3 regions of the Leucobacter sp. MMO-125 genome follow, and region 3 is predicted to be linked to each of the others. Evidence: predicted binding sites of a transcription regulator. Region 3 holds the regulator's gene; each other region holds the start of a gene.
What was found. Region 3 encodes HrcA, which represses chaperone genes, less so after heat shock. Its sites were predicted from a motif close to TTNGCACTCGNNNNNNNCGAGTGCNAA; they were not measured.
Positions count from the first base shown of each region.

Region 1: groES (co-chaperone GroES) is a predicted target of HrcA. The motif match lies at 907-933, and genes of this name have one in related genera.
Region 2: groL (chaperonin GroEL) is a predicted target of HrcA. The motif match lies at 3,619-3,645, and genes of this name have one in related genera.

Region 1 covers NZ_JBBCTL010000001.1:909,711-916,252, reverse strand. Annotated here, with positions in the region: gene WFI54_RS04130 (DUF4190 domain-containing protein) at 1-289, opposite strand, end outside; gene WFI54_RS04125 (DUF4190 domain-containing protein) at 336-764, opposite strand; gene groES (co-chaperone GroES) at 1,014-1,310, shown strand; gene rarD (EamA family transporter RarD) at 1,395-2,318, shown strand; gene guaB (IMP dehydrogenase) at 2,385-3,887, shown strand; gene WFI54_RS04105 (helix-turn-helix transcriptional regulator) at 3,979-4,932, opposite strand; gene WFI54_RS04100 (AMP-binding protein) at 5,037-6,542, shown strand, end outside.
Region 2 covers NZ_JBBCTL010000004.1:30,130-36,671, forward strand. Annotated here, with positions in the region: gene WFI54_RS10355 (ATP-binding cassette domain-containing protein) at 1-1,026, opposite strand, end outside; gene WFI54_RS10360 (FHA domain-containing protein) at 1,023-1,787, opposite strand; gene groL (chaperonin GroEL) at 1,925-3,544, opposite strand; gene WFI54_RS10370 (LytR C-terminal domain-containing protein) at 3,755-4,516, opposite strand; gene WFI54_RS10375 (heme/hemin ABC transporter substrate-binding protein) at 4,794-5,909, opposite strand; gene WFI54_RS10380 (FecCD family ABC transporter permease) at 6,061-6,542, shown strand, end outside.
Region 3 covers NZ_JBBCTL010000001.1:400,980-407,521, forward strand. Annotated here, with positions in the region: gene WFI54_RS01860 (PhoH family protein) at 1-235, opposite strand, end outside; gene WFI54_RS01865 (histidine triad nucleotide-binding protein) at 247-597, opposite strand; gene WFI54_RS01870 (16S rRNA (uracil(1498)-N(3))-methyltransferase) at 628-1,404, opposite strand; gene dnaJ (molecular chaperone DnaJ) at 1,411-2,508, opposite strand; gene hrcA (heat-inducible transcriptional repressor HrcA) at 2,578-3,615, opposite strand; gene hemW (radical SAM family heme chaperone HemW) at 3,742-4,980, opposite strand; gene WFI54_RS01890 (DUF1990 family protein) at 4,961-5,725, opposite strand; gene lepA (translation elongation factor 4) at 5,736-6,542, opposite strand, start outside.

The DNA.
Region 1 (6,542 bases), 510 kb from region 3:
CCATCACGACGCCGCCGATCGCGAAGAGCGCGAAGGTGAAGAGGCCGACGATGCTCGCGATCATCGAGAGGATTGCGAGCGTGTTGGTGGGCGCGGAGGTGACATACGCGGCCTGGTAGCTCTGCTGCGCATAGGGCTGTGAGTACGCCTGCTGGGGCGCAGCATACTGCGGCTGCTGCGGCTGCTGCGGCTGCGCGTACACCGGTGCGGCGTACTGCGGCTGCTGGCTCGCGTTGCCCGCCTCGGGTTGCTGGGGGGAGTCGCCGACGGGCGGCTGGGGGTGAGTCACGGGGTTCCTTTCGGCGAACGAGGTGCGACGGCGGGGCGTCGGTGGATCAGTAGTAGAGATCGGATCCGCTGATCATGCTGCCCATCGAAGCGAACATCATGGCGATGAAGCCGATGTAGGCGATGAGGAAGATCGCGAGGAACGCGAAGTAGGCGTAGCCGACGATCATGCCTGTCAGTGCGAGGCCGCGACCGGCGTCGCCGGTGCGCTTGATCTGGGAGAGGCCCATGTGACCGAAGACGATGCCCGCGATGGGCACGAGGAAGCCGAAAATGACGGCGAGGACCGCGTAGGTGTTGGTGTCGCCGAGGGTGGTGGCCACGGCCGACTGCGGACGGTAGGCGGTATGCGGTGCGGCCTGCTGCTGGTACTGGGCGGCGTTCGTATCGGCCTGGGGTGCAGCGGCATGCGGTGCCGCGGGGTAGGGCGTCGTGGGCTGCGTGCCGGGCTGCTGGGGAGGGATCGGGGTGGTCATGACTGCTCCTCGAGCGGTTGCTGGATCCCGATCCGCGGGATGCGCATCGGCTGTTCCTTCTGATTCTAGGCGGCGCGGGGAAGAAGAATCTTGGTCGATGGCGGCGGATCCCGTTCGCTGTTGGCGATCCGCCGTCGCCCGGCTGGCACTCCCCTTGCGAGAGTGCTAGCCGGGGTTCTAAACTCTGCTGTAGAGCGCTCGCACGAGGCGGGCGCGAGAGAACGTTCAGACATTGGAAAGAGGTCAACCGTGTCGGTAGCCATCAAGCCGCTCGAGGATCGTATCGTCATCAAGCAGGTCGAGGCAGAGCAGACCACCGCGTCCGGTCTGGTGATTCCGGACAGCGCGAAGGAGAAGCCCCAGGAGGGCGAGGTCGTCGCAGTGGGCCCCGGCCGCGTGGCTGACAGCGGCACCCGCATCCCCCTCGACGTCGCCGTGGGCGATGTAGTGATCTACTCGAAGTTCGGTGGCACCGAGGTGAAGGTCGGCGGCGCCGACTACCTCGTGCTCTCGGCTCGCGACATCCTCGCGGTGGTCGAGCGCTAAGACGCTTCCTCGCGAACAGGCCGGGCCCCGATCTCAGGATCGGGGCCCGGCCTGTTTGTGCTGCGGCGGGAATAGACTGGGCCGGTGAAACTTTCGCGCGCAGGGCTGGGATATGGGTTGGGCGCATATCTCATCTGGGGTATCTTTCCCTTCTACTTCGGCCTCATTGCGATGGTCGGGCCCTTCGAGGTGGTGCCCTGGCGCGTCGGTGCGACCCTCGCTTTCTGCGTGATCCTCGTCTCGGTGACCCGTCGGTGGGGGCAAGTGGGCGCCATTTTGCGCGCTCCTCGGCTCTTCGGGTGGTTCGCGCTGTCGGCCGTGCTGCTCTACGCGAACTGGCAGCTGTTCGTGATCGGTGTGATGACGGGCCATGTGCTTGAGACCTCGCTCGGCTACTTCATCAACCCGCTCTTTACGATCCTCATCGGCGTGGTCGTGCGCAAGGAGCGTCTCACCAGGCCGCAGTGGTGGGCTGTGGGCGTCGCTGCGGTCGGTGTTGCGACCGCAGCGGTTGCGTACGGTGCGTTCCCGTGGATTGCGCTCGGCATCGCGGGATCGTTCGGCCTGTACGGCGCAGTGCACAAGCATGCGGGGGAGCAGGTCGACGGCATCACCGGCCTCACCGTGGAAACATTCGCCTCGCTGCCGATCGCGATCGTGCAGCTGCTCATCGTTGCGGGGCTGTCCGGGATCGGCGTCTTCTCGTTCGGGCCAGGCATCACAGCGCTGGTCATGCTCAGCGGCATCATGACGGCCGTGCCGCTGATCCTGTTCGGGGAGGCAACGCGGCGTCTGCCGCTGTCGTATCTGGGCTTCTTGCAGTTTCTTACCCCGATCCTCGGCTTCTTGTACGGCTACTTCGTGATGCACGAGGAGATGCCGTTCAGTCGCTGGATCGGGTTTGTCGCGGTGTGGATCGCGCTCGTGATCCTCATCGCCGATATGTTCGCTCAGCTCAAACGTTCGCCCAGCGCGCAGACGAACACCGGCCCCATTCCCTTAGACTAAATGGGGGAGGCGCCGTGATCCGGTTGCCTGCACCCATCGGCCCACTCCCACAGCAAAAGAGGTTCCATGGAACAGCGTGACCCCTTCGCGTTCACCGGTCTGACTTACGACGACGTGCTGCTGCTTCCTGCGCACACCGACGTCATCCCGAGCGATGCGGACACCTCCACCCAGCTCACCCGCCGGATCCGGCTGAATATCCCGCTGATTTCCGCTGCCATGGACACGGTCACCGAGACCCGTATGGCTGTTGCGATGGCTCGCAACGGCGGTCTGGGTATCCTGCACCGCAATCTGTCGATCCAGGATCAGGCAGAGATGGTGGATCGTGTCAAGCGCAGTGAGGCCGGCATGATCACGAACCCGGTCACCACTTCGGTTGACGCGACCGTGGCCGAGGTCGACGCCCTGTGTGGCGAGTATCGTGTGTCGGGCCTTCCCGTGGTGGACTCGAACGGCGTGCTGCTCGGCATCATCACGAACCGCGACATGCGCTTCATCGACCCGAAGGATCGCTCGCAGGTGCGGGTTTCCGAGGCGATGACGAAAATGCCGCTGATCACGGGCCCGGTGGGCATTTCCCGCGACGACGCCGCGGCGATCTTCCGCCAGCACAAGATCGAGAAGTTGCCCCTCGTCGATGGCGAGGGCCGCCTCACCGGTCTCATCACGGTGAAAGACTTCGACAAGGAAGAGCAGTACCCGCTCGCCACGAAGGATGACGCAGGCCGCCTGCGCGTAGGCGCTGCCGTTGGCTTCTTCGGTGATGCGTGGAAGCGCGCCGGCGAACTCATCGACGCCGGTGTCGACGTGCTCGTGGTCGACACCGCCAACGGCGACAGCAAGGGCGTGCTCGACATCATCGCGAAGATCAAGAGCGATCCGGCGTTCGCCGGCGTCGACGTGATCGGCGGCAACGTGGCAACCTACGCAGGGGCGAAGGCGATCGTTGACGCCGGCGCCGATGCTGTCAAGGTGGGCGTTGGTCCCGGTTCGATCTGCACCACCCGCGTCATTGCCGGTGTGGGCGTGCCTCAGGTCACCGCGGTCTACGAAGCCGCGAAGGCTGCAACCCCCGCAGGCATCCCCGTGATCGCCGACGGCGGCCTGCAGTACTCGGGTGACATCGCGAAGGCGCTCGTCGCAGGCGCCTCCTCGGTGATGATGGGCTCCTTGCTCGCCGGCACCGACGAAAGCCCCGGCGATCTGGTCTTCGTGGGCGGCAAGCAGTATAAGAACTACCGCGGCATGGGTTCGCTGGGCGCGCTGCAGACCCGCGGCGAACGCACCTCCTACTCGAAGGATCGCTACTTCCAGGCCGACGTTCCGAGCGACGAGAAGCTGATCCCCGAGGGCATCGAGGGCCAGGTGCCCTACCGCGGCCCCGTCGGTGCCGTCACCCACCAGATGATCGGCGGCCTGCGCCAGTCGATGTTCTATGTGGGTGCGCGCTCGGTCGAAGAGCTGAAGCAGCGCGGCGAGTTCGTGCGCATCACCTCGGCGGGCCTCAAGGAGAGCCACCCGCACGACGTGCAGATGGTCGTGGAGGCACCCAACTACAAGCGCTAGGAGTGCTGCGTTGCGGCGCGCTTGCCGCGCAGCCTCTCCGGCCCCACGCAGAGCGTGCCAGGATCCACAGGTTCCTGGCACGCTCTGCGTTTTAGGGAATGAGGCCATGGCGGCGTGCGGCCGCGACTGCGGCGTGCCTGGTGGAGGCCTGCAGCTTCGACATGGCGGTTTTGACGTAGCTCTTAATCGTGCTCTCGGTGAGCCCGAGCGCGCGCCCGATCTCGGCGTTGGTCCCGCCCAGGGCGGCGTGGGAGATCACATCGAGCTCTCGCGGCGTCAGGTGAACGCGGTCGGGGGGAGCACCGGTATCGGTCGTGCTTGATGCCGACTCGGCGTGCGGGGTGTCGCCGGACCGGGCGCTGCGCCCCGGGCCGTACGACGCAGTGACGTGAGCGGCTCCCGTCTCGATTGTTGTGAGCCGACGGTCGACCTCAGCGAGGCGCGCCCGAAGTGTTGGATCGGCGACCGCCGCTGCGATGCTGCGCAGTTCGGCGTGGCTGCTGCGCAGTGCCTCGAGCGCGGGCCCGGGTAGCGCGTGGCGCGCCTGCTGCTCGGCCGCGAGGCGCGCGGCGAGGCAGACCGCGCGCTGCTCCACCTCGTCTTGTCTTCTGATCTCGCGGGCGAGATCGGTGACCACGGCCGCGGCGGACCGGGCGAACGCCGATCCGGCGAGCGTCGCCTCGCGGGTACCGCCGTAGAGCACCGCACGGGTCTCCCCGTCGACGATCACGGGGTGTGCGAACAGGGCCACGATCCCCTCGCCGAGCACCTGCGCATCGTAGTCGTGGGTGATGTGGCGGGAGCGCCGGTAGTCCATGGTCAGCCGGGGTCGATGCTCGGCGAGCGCTCGTCCTCCGAGGCCCCGTCCCGCCTGCACGCAGAGTCCCTGCAGGCTCAGCGTGCGATGTCCGAAAAGCGCTGTCATCGTCGCCGTTCCGTGCGTGTCGAAACCGCCGAAGGCCAGGGGGAAGCGCGTTGCCGCGGCGAACTCGGCCACGGCGAGTTCGAGCAAGGTCTGCTGAGCCTGAGGGTCGAGTCGCTGCATCGGGACTACCAACTTTCGGGGGTATTGCCTGGGCGTCCCCCGTCAATAGCCTAATCCATGCACACAGCGACAGCGTTGTCGCCGAAGTTTCAAAGGAGAAATGAGTGAGCACAGCAACATCGATTCCCCGTCCCGGGCACCACTATCCAGAGATCATCGCGCGGAGCACCCGAGACCGCGACGCCTTCTGGCTCGAGGCCGCCGAGCGGGTGTCATGGACGACCCCACCGACCCGCGCCATCGAAGAGCGCAGCGCCACCGAGTGGCGCTGGTTTCCGGACGGACGGCTGAACGTCTGCTTCAATGCGCTCGATCGCCACGTCGAGGCCGGTCGCGGCGAGGAGACCGCTCTCATCTACGACTCTGCGATGACCGGTTCCCGCGCCCGGATCAGCTACGCGCAGTTGCGCGACCGAGTGGCGCGCTTCGCCGGCGTCCTGCGCGATGCGGGCGTGGTCGTCGGCGACCGGGTGCTGATCTATCTGCCGATGACGCCCGAGGCAGTGGTCGCGATGCTCGCCTGCGCCCGCATCGGCGCGATCCACTCGGTCGTGTTCGGCGGATTCGCGGCCAACGAGCTGGCGGTGCGGATCGCAGACGCCAAGCCCCGCGTGATCGTCACCTCCTCCGGAGGTCTGGAACCCCAGCGGGTCGTCGAATACCTGCCGCTCGTACACCGGGCCATCGAGATCGCGGGCGGTGCCGACTCCGGCGTCGAGACAGTCATCGTGCGCGACCGCGACACTGTACCGGGGTCGGCCGCCGACTTCGCGGACGAGGCGGACGTCGCGTGGCTCGACTGGGACGCGCTGGAGGAGCAAGCCGCGCCAGCCAATCCGGTGCCCGTGCGCTCCGAGGACCCGCTCTACATCCTCTACACCTCGGGCACCACGGGCAGTCCGAAGGGCGTCGTGCGTGACAGCGGCGGCTACGCCGTGGGACTCGGATGGGCGATGCGCAACATCTATGACTTCGGTCCAGGCGACACCATCTTCACAGCGTCCGACGTGGGCTGGGTGGTTGGCCACTCGTTCATCGTGTACGGCCCGCTACTCGCGGGCGGCACGACGGTGCTCTACGAGGGAAAGCCGGTGGGAACCCCGGACCCCGGAGCGTTCTGGCGCATCCTGTCGAGCTACGGGGCGAAAATGCTCTCCACCGCTCCGACAGCGCTGCGTGCGATCCGGCGCGAGGATCCCGAGCTCGCCGAGCTGGTGAAGCACGACCTCTCCTCACTGCGCGCGGTGTATCTCGCGGGAGAGCGGATGGATCCCGAGACCTGGCACTGGATCAACGACGGCCTCGGAGTGCCCGTCGTGGACCACTGGTGGCAGACCGAGACGGGGTGGATGATCTGCGCCAACCCTCTCGGGATCGAGACGCTGCCCGCGAAGGCGGGTTCGACGTCCGTGCCGATGCCCGGTTTCGACGTGCGTATCGTCGACTCCAAGGGCGCTGACATCACGGCGCCGGGCGTCGAGGGCAACATCGCGATCCGGCTGCCGCTCGCGCCGGGCGCATTGCTGGGCATCTGGGGGAGCTCGCAGCGCTTCGTCGACTCCTACCTATCGGCATTCCCCGGCTACTACGCCACCGGCGACGCCGGCCAT
Region 2 (6,542 bases), on a different contig from region 3:
CTCTGTCAGCAGCTCCAGCGCAACCGACGCCCGCTTGCGCTGACCGCCGGAGAGGCTTGAAATGCGCGTGCCGACATGCGCTTCGAGGTCGAGCTGCGCGAGCGCGCGCTGCACGCGGGCCTCCCGCTCCGCAGGGCTGACGCCATCGCCGAGCCGCAGCTTCGCAGCGAAGCGGAGGGCGCGGATCAGCGTCAGCTGGCCGTGGATCACGTCTTCCTGCGGCACCAGGCCGATCATTGGCTTCGCACGGTCATAGTCTTCATGCACGGTGATGCCGTCGAACGACACCGTGCCCTCGCTCGCCTGGCGTAGCCCGGTCACCGTGCGCGCAAAGGTCGACTTTCCGGCGCCCGACGGCCCCACCACAGCAGTGAGGGTGCCCCGCGGCGCATCGAGGGAGATATCCCGCAGCAGCGGCCTGCCGTTCGCCAGCCGAAAGCCCAGACCGCGGATGCGCAGCCCCTCCCCCTGCACGACAGGCCGTGTCAGTGCCTCGGCGGCAGGCCTGTGGGTGACAGAAATCGGGGCGGCGGCATGCGACGGGTCTCCCAGGAGGAGCTGGGTCCCCACCGGGTGCGGGGCTCTGGCAGGAGCGCCTCCGTGCTGGTGCTGCGGCTCTGCGCTCGCGGGCTGGGCATCGAAGAGCGGCGGCGGGTCGAGCTGTCGAAGCGCGGCGCCGAACACGTCTCGCGTGATCGGAGCGCGAGTCGGCTCGGCTGCGGGGACGAGCCTGATGAGCGGGCCGGTTCGCGGATCGCCGAGGCGCAGCTCGGTGGAGGCCATGATGGCCTCACGCGCGATTCGCTCCTCACCGATGTAACTGCCGTTGCTCGAACCGAGATCTTCGACGAACCAGCCCTGCTTGTAGCCGATGACCAGGTGCCGACGCGACACGATCGGGGTGTCGAGGCGGAGGTCGGGATGCCCTGACCTGCCGACCACGAAGAATGTGCCGGGCAGCACCGTATGCCGCGTTCCGTCGCTGATGACTTCCAGCCTCGGCGAGAGCACCGCACCGCCGGTCATCGGCCCACCTGCCGAAACACCAGCGTCACCCCGCCGAGCATGATGCGCTGCGGAAGCAGGTAGGGGGTTCCCGGTGCCGCCAAGGGCGCCGAGGCATCGGAACCGAGGCAGGTGCCGTTCGTGGAGCCCAGATCGGTAATCCACCAGCGGCTGCCGTCGAACTCGAGCAGCGCGTGCATCAGCGAAATCATGCGGCTCGGGTCGACGATCTTCACGAGCTGCTCCGCGCTGCCGCGTGTGGTGCGGGGGCGCCGGCCGAGGATCACGCGGCGGGCGAGGAGCTTGGCTGCGGTGCCGTCTGGGAGGAACAGTTCGACGCCGCTCTCGCCCGGGGTGACCGGTGTAGCCGGCCCATCGGCGGGAGACGCAAGAGGGGCGGGGCCGGCGGGAGCCACGGGCCGCGGCCAGCCACCGCCCGGGAACGTGGTCATCTCGGCGTTGGTGTCGGGGTGCCCTTCGCTCACCAGTGCGTCTCGCAGCCGGTGCAGCATGTCATAGAAGCGGATCGCCTGCACCGGAAGCTCGGCACCTGCCGCGAGCTTCGCATCGGATCGCGCAAGGAAGCTCTCGACCATCCGCACCCGAAGTTCGTTGTCGCAGCTCTGCCAGATATGGTGCCGAAGGGCTTCATCGGCCGACGGGTGCTCGGCGACGTCGAAGGCCAGCGACGCATCGGCGGCAAGAGCCTGCTGCAACTGCGGAAGGGTGGATCCCGGGTGGAGGTGGGGCCTGTGCGAGCCGCTCAGGGCGAACTGCGACATACTCGGAAGTTCCTCCACGGGCGCTGGCATGACTCCTGAGATTCTAACAGCTCACGCACATGCGATCATCCCGGAATACACAAACGCGGCGGCCGCACCCGAAGGTGCGACCGCCGCGTTTGCAACAGGCTGTGGACTTAGAAGTCCATGCCGGCACCGGGGTCAGCCGGAGCCGCCGAGGCGGGCTCAGGCTTGTCGGCGACAACAGCCTCGGTGGTGAGGAAGAGGCCGGCGATCGATGCCGCGTTCTGCAGCGCCGAGCGGGTCACCTTGGCGGGATCGAGGATGCCCTGGGCGACCAGGTCACCGTACTCGCCGGTGGCGGCGTTGAGGCCGTGACCGGTGGGGAGGTTGGCGACGCGATCCGCAACAACACCGGGCTCGAGGCCCGCGTTCTGAGCGATCTGACGCAGCGGTGCCTCGATAGCAGCGCGCACGATCTTCGCACCCACGGCCTCATCAGCCGAGAGCTCCAGCGTGTCGAAGACGTCCTTGCCGGCCTGGATCAGGGCGACACCGCCGCCGGGCAGCACGCCCTCTTCGACAGCAGCCTTGGCGTTGCGCACGGCATCTTCGATGCGGTGCTTGCGCTCCTTGAGCTCGACCTCGGTCGCAGCGCCAGCCTTGATGACGGCGACGCCACCGGCGAGCTTCGCAAGGCGCTCCTGCAGCTTCTCGCGGTCGTAGTCGCTGTCGGTCGACTCGATCTCGCGGCGGATCTGAGCCACGCGGCCCTGGATCTGCTCCTCGTCGCCGCCACCCTGGACGATGGTGGTCTCGTCCTTGGTGATGATGACCTTGCGGGCGCTGCCGAGCATGTCGAGGGTGGCGTTCTCGAGCTTGAGGCCGACCTCCTCGGAGATGACGGTGCCGCCGGTGAGGATCGCGATGTCCTGCAGCATGGCCTTGCGGCGATCGCCGAAGCCGGGAGCCTTGACAGCAGCCGACTTGAAGATGCCGCGGATCTTGTTGAGCACGAGGGTGGCAAGCGCCTCACCCTCGACGTCCTCAGCGATGATGAGGAGCTGCTTGCCCGACTGGATCACGGGATCAACGACGGGGAGCAGATCCTTGATGTTGGAGACCTTGCTGTTGACGATGAGGATGTAGGGATCCTCGAAGACCGCCTCCTGGCGATCAGCGTCGGTGACGAAGTAGGCCGAGAGGTAGCCCTTGTCGAAGCGCATGCCCTCGGTGAGCTCGAGCTCGGTGCCGAAGGTGTTCGACTCCTCGACGGTAACGACGCCCTCCTTGCCGACCTTGTCGATCGCCTCGGCGATGAGCTTGCCGATCTGCTCGTCAGCGGCCGAGATCGAAGCGGTGGCGGCGATCTCGTCGGTGGTCTCGATCTCCTTCGCGTTTTCGAGGAGCTTGGCCGAGACAGCTGCGACAGCCTTCTCGATGCCCTTCTTGATCGCGATGGGGTCGCTGCCGGCGGCAACGTTGCGCAGGCCCTCGCGCACGAGCGCCTGAGCGAGCACGGTGGCGGTGGTGGTGCCGTCGCCCGCGACGTCGTCGGTCTTCTTGGCGACCTCCTTGACCAGCTCGGCGCCGATCTTCTCGTACGGGTCGTCGAGCTCGATCTCCTTGGCGATCGAAACGCCGTCGTTGGTGATCGTGGGGGCGCCCCACTTCTTCTCGAGAACGACGTTGCGGCCGCGCGGGCCGAGCGTCACCTTGACGGCGTCGGCGAGGATGTTCAGACCCCGCTCAAGTCCACGACGCGCTTCCTCATCAAACGCAATGATCTTTGCCATGTGTTTCGCCCCTCCCGGACGTCTCTACTGATGGTGGGCTCCGTGCCGGCGCCGGGCACCGACGCACGGATGTTTTAGCACTCAGTCGATTCGACTGCTAACACCAATCTTGGCACTCAAGCATGCCGAGTGCAAGCAGCGCTGCTCGCGAGGAGCGAACACGCAGGGAGCGCGAAGTGCTCCGCCGAAGACTGCCCCGGCAGGCGAGGGCTACGGCGCGGGCAGCGTCGCGGGGTCGACAGGCTCGCCGGTTTCAGGGTTGACCGGCCAGCCGGAATCCGGGTCGATCAGCCAGCCCGTGCCCGGATCAATGAGACGCCCGGTTTCTGCGTCGATCTGATAGCCCGTCGCGGGATCGACCTGAGGCTCCTCCGCGGCCGGGCTCTGGGTCTCCCCCAAGCCGGGCCCGGCATAGTCGGCTCCCAACAGCACGATGAGGCGCGCGCCGTACTCCTGATAGGTGTCGGCCGGGTAAGTGGAGATGCCGCCCAGCTTCGCGGCAAGACCCGCAGCAGCAGAGGCGTCAGCGGGGTCGGAGTAAAAGACTGCGGAGATCTGCACATCGCTGGCAGCCGCGCTGCCACTGAACAGAATGGTGCCCCACTGCTGCTCGGTGATGATCTGATCGACAGCCGCGGCAAGATTCGGGGTGGGGGTGCCGTTGAGCACCGCGACAGTTGCGGCGGGGTCGAGAACCGCCTCAGGCGCTTTGGTTGAGCTCGACGAACTCGAGGGAGTATCGCCAGTGAACTTACCGGCGTTGCCGATCCCCGTGACAATGGCGATACCAACGGTGGTGAGCAGCGCAAAGCCGAGCAGCCCAGCGATCAGGTACTGCCAGACATAGCGAGGACGAGGAGTGATGCGGTGCGCGCCGACACGACCACTGCGCGGCACCCTGTCGAAACGATCTTCCGGGTAGTCCTGGCGCACGCCACGAGTGATGCTCGTGTCTTCGATCTTCTGCGCCAAGCCTGCTCCCGTTCCTTCGCCCGCGGCCCCTGCCCCGCGGATTCCACTAGCGTACCCCGACCATCCCTGACAGTTCTCCAGCTGAGGGGTGAGTTGATCGCGACAACGCTTCGCGTTGTCTACAGCGAATCTCCTCCGCGCTCCGCACGTCGACTGGCTCGTAAGCCAGCGCCGGATCGCGACAACGCTTCGCGTTGTCTACAGCGAATCTCCTCCGTGCTCCGCACGTCGGCTGGCTCGTAAGCCAGCGCCGGATCGCGACAACGCTTCGCGTTGTCTACAGCGAATCCGGCGCATATATCGCGCGGGCGAGGCCGTCGATCACGTCGGGGATCCGCGTGCCGCCCGCGAAGAGCACCGCATCGTCGACATCAATGATGCGACGATGCTGCCCCGCCGAGGTGAGCGCGATACTCGGTTGCGCCTGCAGCAGCCCGTCAACCCCGCCGGCACTGTCGAGGCCCTTCGTCATCACGATGATGATGTCGGGGTCCATCGCGATCAGCGCCTCCTCCGTCATCGGCTTCTCGCCGTTCCAGCCGATCTCGGCGGCCACATCGACGGCACCCACCGAGCGGATCAGTGAATCCACACCGCTGCCCTCACCGAAGAGATAGAAGACGCCCGCGGTGCCACGCACATACAGGAACGCCACCCGAGGCAGTTTCGAGGTGTCTTCGGGCAGCAAGCGCTGCACCTCTGCCTCCTTGGCTGCAATGGCCTCGCGCAGCGAGTCGACAAGGGTGGGGCCTGCGGTGCCTACCCCGAGTGCGTCGGCAACCTGCTGGGCGGTGACAAAGCTGCTCTCGGCATCGACCGCCCGATCCACGGTGACCACGGGAATCCCGGCATCGCGCAGCTGCAGCACCACATCGCTGGGCCCGATACTGCCGTCGGTGATGATGAGGCTTGGGTTGAGCGCGAGCACGCTTTCGGCGTCGATCGAGTGGCCGTCTTTCGTGACGACTGGTACATCGTCGGAGCCCGGGAAGGTGGTGGAGATGTCGCGACCCACAATGTTGTCTGCGAGACCGAATGCGGTGACGAGTTCGCCGACCGATCCGCTGAGCGAGAGCGGCACGATGCGCGAGTTATCGGTGACCGTCACGTCGGTGTCGCCGGAGCGGTCGTGGGAGACAACGGTGACGGGGAGCTGCGCCTCTGCCGCCTCGGCGAGCGGAGGAATGCTGGGGCCGCCCACGAGCGCGGTCGTAGGGCCCTCATATGCGGTCGGGTCTTCGAGCGGGGTGACCTCGCTCAACGGTGGCAGATTGATCGGTTCGGCCGCTGCAGCGCCTCCCTGCGAGCCGCCGCTCTGGCAGCCTGTCACACCGATCCCGAGCAGCGCCACGAGCGCGAGCGCGGCCACGCGACGCTTCGTTCCCAACTTCATACGACGGCGCTCCTCAATCCATCAGACGAATACCGGGTTTAGCCTAACCCAGCTAGGTATGATGATTCTCGGACTTCGAAGATCCACCCCATTTCCACACCGGCCGAGCCGCGCTCGCCGCGTGTGTCACGCAAAGGTGTTCCGAGCTCGCATGACCCCATCCTCGTCCGCCACGACGTCACGTCACGCGACGACGAAGACAGTGCTCTTCGTATGTCTCACAGTGGCGCTCATCGTCTCGATCGTGCTGTCGGGCAGCACGGGGCAGCTCGGAATCCCACCGCAGGAGGTGCTCGGTTCGCTGCTGCACCGCGTCGGCATCGACTGGCTGCCGCTGCCGAGCCACCCGATGGGCGATCAGACCCTCTGGACCGTGCGCTTCCCCCGCGTCGCGATCGCGGTGCTGATCGGCGCGGGCCTCTCCGTGGCCGGTCTGCTCATGCAGGCGATCTTCGGAAACCCGCTCGCCGAACCCGGCGTGATCGGCATCTCCTCGGGAGCAGCTGTGGGCGCAGGGCTCGCGATCGTCTTCGGCGTCACCGTGTTCGGCGAGTGGACTACGGCGGTGTTCGCCTTCGTCGCGGGCCTCGGAGCCACTCTGCTCGTCTATGCGATGAGCCGTGCCGACGGCCG
Region 3 (6,542 bases):
CATGCACCACCTGTTCGGCGGCGCGCACCTCAGGAGCAGGCCCGCGCATCGTCAGCACCTGGTCGCGGGCGTGGAAGGTGACGCGCGGGTGCTGCGATTCGAGGTCGGCGATGAGCTGATCTCGGTGCCCGAGAAAGGACGCCAGGTCGACGCCGGCCAACAGCACCGTGCGCTGCAGCTCAGCTTCGGAGCCCCGCTGCGGGGCGTCGCCGCCTTGCGCGTCAGTCTGATTCACGGGCTCCCTCTCTAGGATCCAACGAGCGAGCGCTCCTCGAGTTCACCGGCGAGCACGTGCGCGTGCACATGGAACACGGTCTGGCCTGCGCTCGCACCATTGTTGAAGATGATGCGAAACTCGCCATTCGCACGTTCATCGGCGAGCCGCTTCGCGACAGCGATCATTTCGGCGAGCAGTTCGGGATCGCCTGCAGCAAGCTCGGCCACATTCTCGTACTGCGTGGTCTTGGGGATCACCAGAATATGCACCGGCGCCTGGGGCGCGATGTCGGGGAACGCGATGACGCGTTCGGTCTCCGCGAGAATCTCGACGGGGATCTCGCCCGAGGCGATCTTGCCGAAAATGGTGTCCTGTGCCATGGATGCAGTCTATCGCCGTGCCGCGCAGTCCTACCAGCGACCGAGCGCGGCGCCGAGCACTGCGAGCGCGGCCGGCCCGGCAGAGGAGGTGCGCAGCACGGTGCTCCCGAGCACCAGCACCGATGCGCCCGCGGCTTCGAGTGCGTCGAGTTCAGCTTCGGCAAAGCCGCCCTCAGGGCCGACGACGAGCACAATCTGTTCGGCTGCGCGGGCTTCGCTTTGACCGGCCCACTCCACGAGGCGGTTTCCGCTGCGGGGGTGCAGTGCCACAAGCTCGACACCGGGCTGGCCTGCGAGACGGCAGAGATCGTCGGTGGTCACCACCTCGCCGATCTGTGGCACCCTCGCACGGAGCGACTGCTTCGAGGCCTCGCGGGCAATCCGGGCCCACTTCGCAACACCCTTCGCTGCTTTGTCAGATGCGGATCCAGTGCCGCCGGCATCCCAGCGCGACACCGAGCGCGCAGCCTGCCAGGGCACGATGGCATCGACGCCGAACTCGGTGGCCTGCTCAACGGCCCGCTCATCTCGGTCGCCCTTCGCGAGCGCCTGCACAAGCACGAGCCGCTGGCCGGGCTCAGGCACCGTCTCGACGTGCTCGATGCGCACCGCGAAGCGATCCTTCGCCACCTCTTCAGCAACCCCCTCGCCGAGCGAGCCTGCGCCGTCACCCACGAGGATCCGCTCCCCCTGGCGCAGTCGGCTCACCCGCACCGCGTGGCGCGCTTCGTCACCGGTCACCTCGACGATCGCGCCCGGAGCGATCGCCCCGGCTGCGAGATCTTCGCGGTAGTAGAGGTTGGCCATTGTGGGCTAGCCCTGCCTGAAGAAACGGTCGCGCAGCTTGCCGAAGAATCCCTGCTGGAACTCACCGAGATGCGGGGGCTCGTCGCTGCGCAGCGAGGCGAGCTGACGCACGAGATCCTGCTCGCGCTTCGAAAGCTTCGTGGGGGTGTTCACCTGCACCGCGATCTTCAGATCACCGCGGGTGGTGCTGCGCAAGCCCTGAATGCCGCGGCCGCGAACCGTGAGCACATCGCCCGACTGCGTGCCTGCGGCCAACTCGATCTCGACCTCACCATCAAGCGCCTGCAGCTTCGCCGCGGCACCGAGCACCGCGTCAGTCATCGACACCTGCATGGTGCAGAGCAGATCGTTGCCATCGCGGCTGAACACGTCGTGATGCATCACCCGGAACTCAATGAACAGGTCGCCGTTGGGGCCACCGCCGGGGCCGACCTCGCCGCCGCCGCGCATCTGCAGGCGCGTGCCCGTGTCGATGCCGGAGGGGATATCGACGGGGATCGTGCGACGCTCGCGCACCCGCCCCTTGCCTGCGCACTCCACGCACGGGTGCTCGATGACGGTGCCGTAGCCGTGGCAGCTACCGCAGGGATGCATGGTGACGACGTTGCCGAACAGCGAGCGCACCTGCCGCTGCACCTGCCCCTGACCGCCGCACACATCACAGGTGACGGGCTGCGTGCCAGGCTGGCAGCAGCTGCCCTGACACACGCCACAGAGCACCGCGGTGTTCACGGTGATGTCGCGCTGCACACCGAAGATCACGTCTTCGAGAGAGACATCGACGCGGATCATGGCGTCGTCACCACGCTCGGTGCGCGAACGCGGGCCGCGCTGACCGCCGCCGAAGCCACCGCCGAAGAACGTCTCGAAGATATCGCCGAAGCCTGCTGCTCCGCCCTGGCCGCCGCCCATGTCGTAGCGCTGACGTTGCTCCGGGTCGCTCAGCACGTCGTAGGCGTGGGTGACGCTCTTGAAGCGCTCCGAGGCTTCTTCGCTCGGGTTGACATCGGGGTGCAGCTCGCGCGCGAGCCGGCGGTAGGCCTTCTTGATCTCTTCGGGCGTCGCCTCGCGCGACACGCCGAGGGTCTCGTAGTGGTCGGCCACGTTGTGCTCCTCAGGGGTGTTGTTCAATGAAACGGGTAACCGGGCTGCGGGGCAGGACGCCCCGAGGTGCTACTGCTCCTCGCCCAGGAAGCGGTTGAGATAGCGTGCCACGGCACGCACGGCGGCGATGTTGCCGGCATAGTCCATGCGCACCGGCCCGAGCACGCCGAGCCGTGAGACCGAGTCGGCCTCCTGCTCGTAGCTGGAAGCGATCACCGAGGTCGCAGAGAGCCCGTAGGGGGCGTTCTCGCGGCCGATCGACGCGGCGACGTCGCGGCCATCACGGGCGAGTTCACCGAACAGTCGCAGCAGCACCACCTGCTCTTCGATGGCTTCAAGCACGGCCGGCAGTGAACCTGCAAACTCGCTCGGCCGTGACAGGTTCGCGGCACCCGCGACGGCAATGCGCTCACTGCGGTTGGCCTGCAGCTGGCTCACCACAACCGAAAGCACTCGGCGCACCAGTTCGGCCTCAGCGGGCTGCGCCCAACTTTCGACGCCCTCGATCAGGCCCGTCACCGCTGCAACCGCCGTTTCGACGTCGGACCCCACAGCGGCCTCGGCGATCCGCTGCCTGAGCCCGTGCACCCACGCCTCGGTCACCTGCGAAGCCGGCAGCCACGCCACCTGCTGCTCGACGACGCCGCTGCCGAGAATGAGCACGCACAGCACCCGATCCTCGCCGATGGCCACAAGGTCGATGTGGCGCACCACCGTGCGCCGCAGCGACGGGTACTGGGCGACGGCCACCTGGTTGGTGAGCTGCGCGAGCAGCCGCACGGTACGGGCCATCACATCATCAAGGTCGCTCGACTCCCCCAGAAAGCGTTCGATCGCGGATCGCTGCGCCGCACTGACGGGGCGGATCTTCGCGAGCGTGTCGACGTAGAGCCGGTAGCCCTTGTCGGTGGGCACACGACCGGAGGAGGTGTGGGGCTGTGCGATCAGCTCGTCTTCTTCGAGCAGCGCCATGTCGTTGCGAATCGTGGCGGCGGACACGCCGAAACTGTGCCTGTCCACAATCGCACGGGAGCCGACGGGCTCATTCGAGGAGACGTAGTCGCTCACGATCGCGTGCAGCACCGCCAGGCTGCGCTCCGACACCATGTCACGCCCCTCCTTCTTGGCACTCACCAACTCAGAGTGCCAAGTCTATCGCAGGCCCCTCTGCGCCGTCGGCAGCGAATCACGCCGTCGGCGAAACCCGGAGCCGGAAACAGCCGAGGCCATCCGTCAGCCAAGCAGACGATGCACCACGGTGTCTGCGAGCAGACGGCCACGCAGCGTCGGCACCACGCGCGCGATCCGTCCCGGCCCCGCAATCGCAGCCCTGCCGTCGATGAGACCGTCAGCGATGAGCTGCGGGATCGCACGGCGTTCCGCAGGCTTCAACACCTCGACGGGCAGACCGTCGGCGATCCGCGTCTCCAACAGCACGCGCTCCTCGCGGCGCGCATCCTCGCTCAGCGTCTCGCGAGCGTGCGCCGGGGACACCCCCGCTGCGATGCGCTGCGCATAGGCGCCGGGATGCTTCACGTTCCACCAGCGCACCCCACCGATGTGACTGTGAGCGCCGGGGCCCGCAGCCCACCAATCCTCGCCAGTCCAATACGAGAGATTGTGCCGCGAGCGGGTCTGCGGCGTGCGCGACCAGTTGCTGATCTCGTACCAGGAAAACCCCGCGGCCGCGAAACGAGCTTCGGCGAGCTCATACATCTCAGCGTGCAGATCCTCGTCGGGTGCCGGCACCTCGCCGCGCTTAATCTGCGCCGCGAGCTTCGTGCCGGGCTCCACGATCAGGGCGTACGCCGAAATGTGATCGGGCTCGGTCGCGAGCGCGGCATCGATCGAGCGCTCCCAATCGGCGAGCGACTCCCCCGGCGTGCCGTAGATCAGGTCGACGCTCATCTGCAGGCCCGCCTCGCGCGCCCACCGCGTCACGAGCGGAATGCGCTCGGGGGTATGCGTGCGGTCGAGCGTGGCAAGCACATACGGCACCGCCGACTGCATGCCGAAGCTGACGCGAGTGAACCCGGCCTCCGCGAGCGTCGCGAGATAGGCCGCATCGACCGAGTCAGGGTTCGCCTCGGTGGTCACCTCAGCTCCGGATTCGAGGCCCCACTCGTCGCGGATCCTGCCGAGCATCGCCGCGAGATCACTCGCGGGCAGCAAAGTGGGCGTGCCACCCCCGAAGAACACCGTCGACACCCGGCGCTCAGGCAGCCCCGCTCGCCGCAGCACCTCAGCACCGAAGCTCAGCTCATGCTGCACCTGCGCAGCGTAGTCATCGCGGCGGGTGCCGCCGAGTTCCGTGGCGGTGTAGGTGTTGAAGTCGCAGTAGCCACAGCGCACCCGACAGTAGGGCACATGCACGTAGACACCGAAGCGGCGCTCTGCTGCACCATCGGCGACACCGAAAGGCAGCGAACCGTCAGCCGGAGCGGGATCGCCCTCAGGCAGAATGCTCGGCATCGTCACCCGCATCCGCGCCGTCGTGGCCCGCGGCCTCGGATGCGGCTTCGGGAGTGGATTCAGCTTCGATGCTCTTCGGAGCGTTCGGATCAACGACGGGCACGGCACCCGGTGCGAGTGCCGCGAGCTGCGCCTTCACTGCCTCGACAGCGACGCGCAGATCAGCGCGAGCTTTCAAGCCCAGCAGACCGCTCTTCGGTGCCGCGAGGAAGCCGCGCGCAACAGCCCACACCGTGTCGTCTTCGCGATGCTCCACAAGAAACAGTTGCTCGCCAACGGCACCGGCCTCATCGCAAGTGCCCCACGCGAATCCCGAGCTCCGCTCCTCATCCACCGTGTAGACGATCAGCACACTGCGGGGATCCTGCCCAGGCGCGTGCAGCACAGCGGTGGTGCCGGCCACCAAATATGCCTCGCCGTCAGGACCGAACTGCTCTTCGATCTCGCCCGCGGCCTGCGGCGTGCCGGCGTCGTCGAAACTCACACCGGCGTAGCGCTCACCAGAGCCACGCACCACATCGGCGACGGTGACACCGCTGCCGCGCTGCGCACCCCAGGTCATCAGCAGGCTCGATGCCAGCAGAAAACGCTCCTGCCCACTGCCCAAGCGCAGCGACTCCTCATAGGGAGTCGTGCCCTCCGGCGGAAAGCGCAGCAAATCTGGGGCCTTCGAAGCGCCCACCGCCGCGTAGGCGACAGGCATCTCGACGTGGCTGCTGCGCCGTGCGGGCTGCTCGTTGCTCATCGTCAGACCCCTACTTCTTCGCGGTTTCCTTGCCGTCGACGTCGCCCGAGAGGGCGGCGATGAAGGCTTCCTGCGGCACCTCGACGCGGCCCACCATCTTCATGCGCTTCTTGCCCTCTTTCTGCTTTTCGAGCAGCTTGCGCTTACGGCTGATATCGCCGCCGTAGCACTTGGCGAGCACATCCTTGCGGATCGCGCGGATCGTTTCGCGGGCGATGACGCGCGCGCCGATGGCGGCCTGAATCGGCACCTCGAACTGCTGACGCGGGATCAACTTGCGCAAGCGCTCGGCCATCATCGTGCCGTAGTGGTAGGCGTTGTCGCGGTGCACAATCGCGCTGAAAGCGTCAACTTTGTCGCCCTGCAGCAGAATGTCGACCTTCACCAGATCGGCCTCCTGCTCACCCATCGGCTCGTAGTCGAGGCTCGCGTACCCCTGGGTGCGGCTCTTCAAGTGGTCGAAGAAGTCGAACACGATCTCTCCGAGCGGCATGCTGTAGCGCAGCTCCACGCGCTCGCCGAGATATTCCATGCCCAGCAGGCTGCCGCGGCGGCTCTGGCAGAGCTCCATGATCGCGCCCACGTAGTCTTTCGGAGCGAGAATCGCGGTCTTCACGACGGGCTCACGCACGCTCGCGATCTTGCCGTCGGGGTACTCGGAGGGGTTGGTGACCGTGACCTCTTTGCCGTCGTCGGTGGTGACCTGGTAGATCACGCTCGGCGCGGTCGCAATGAGATCGAGATCAAACTCGCGGCGCAGGCGCTCCGAAATGATCTCCAGATGCAGCAGCCCCAGGAAGCCGCAGCGGAAGCCGAA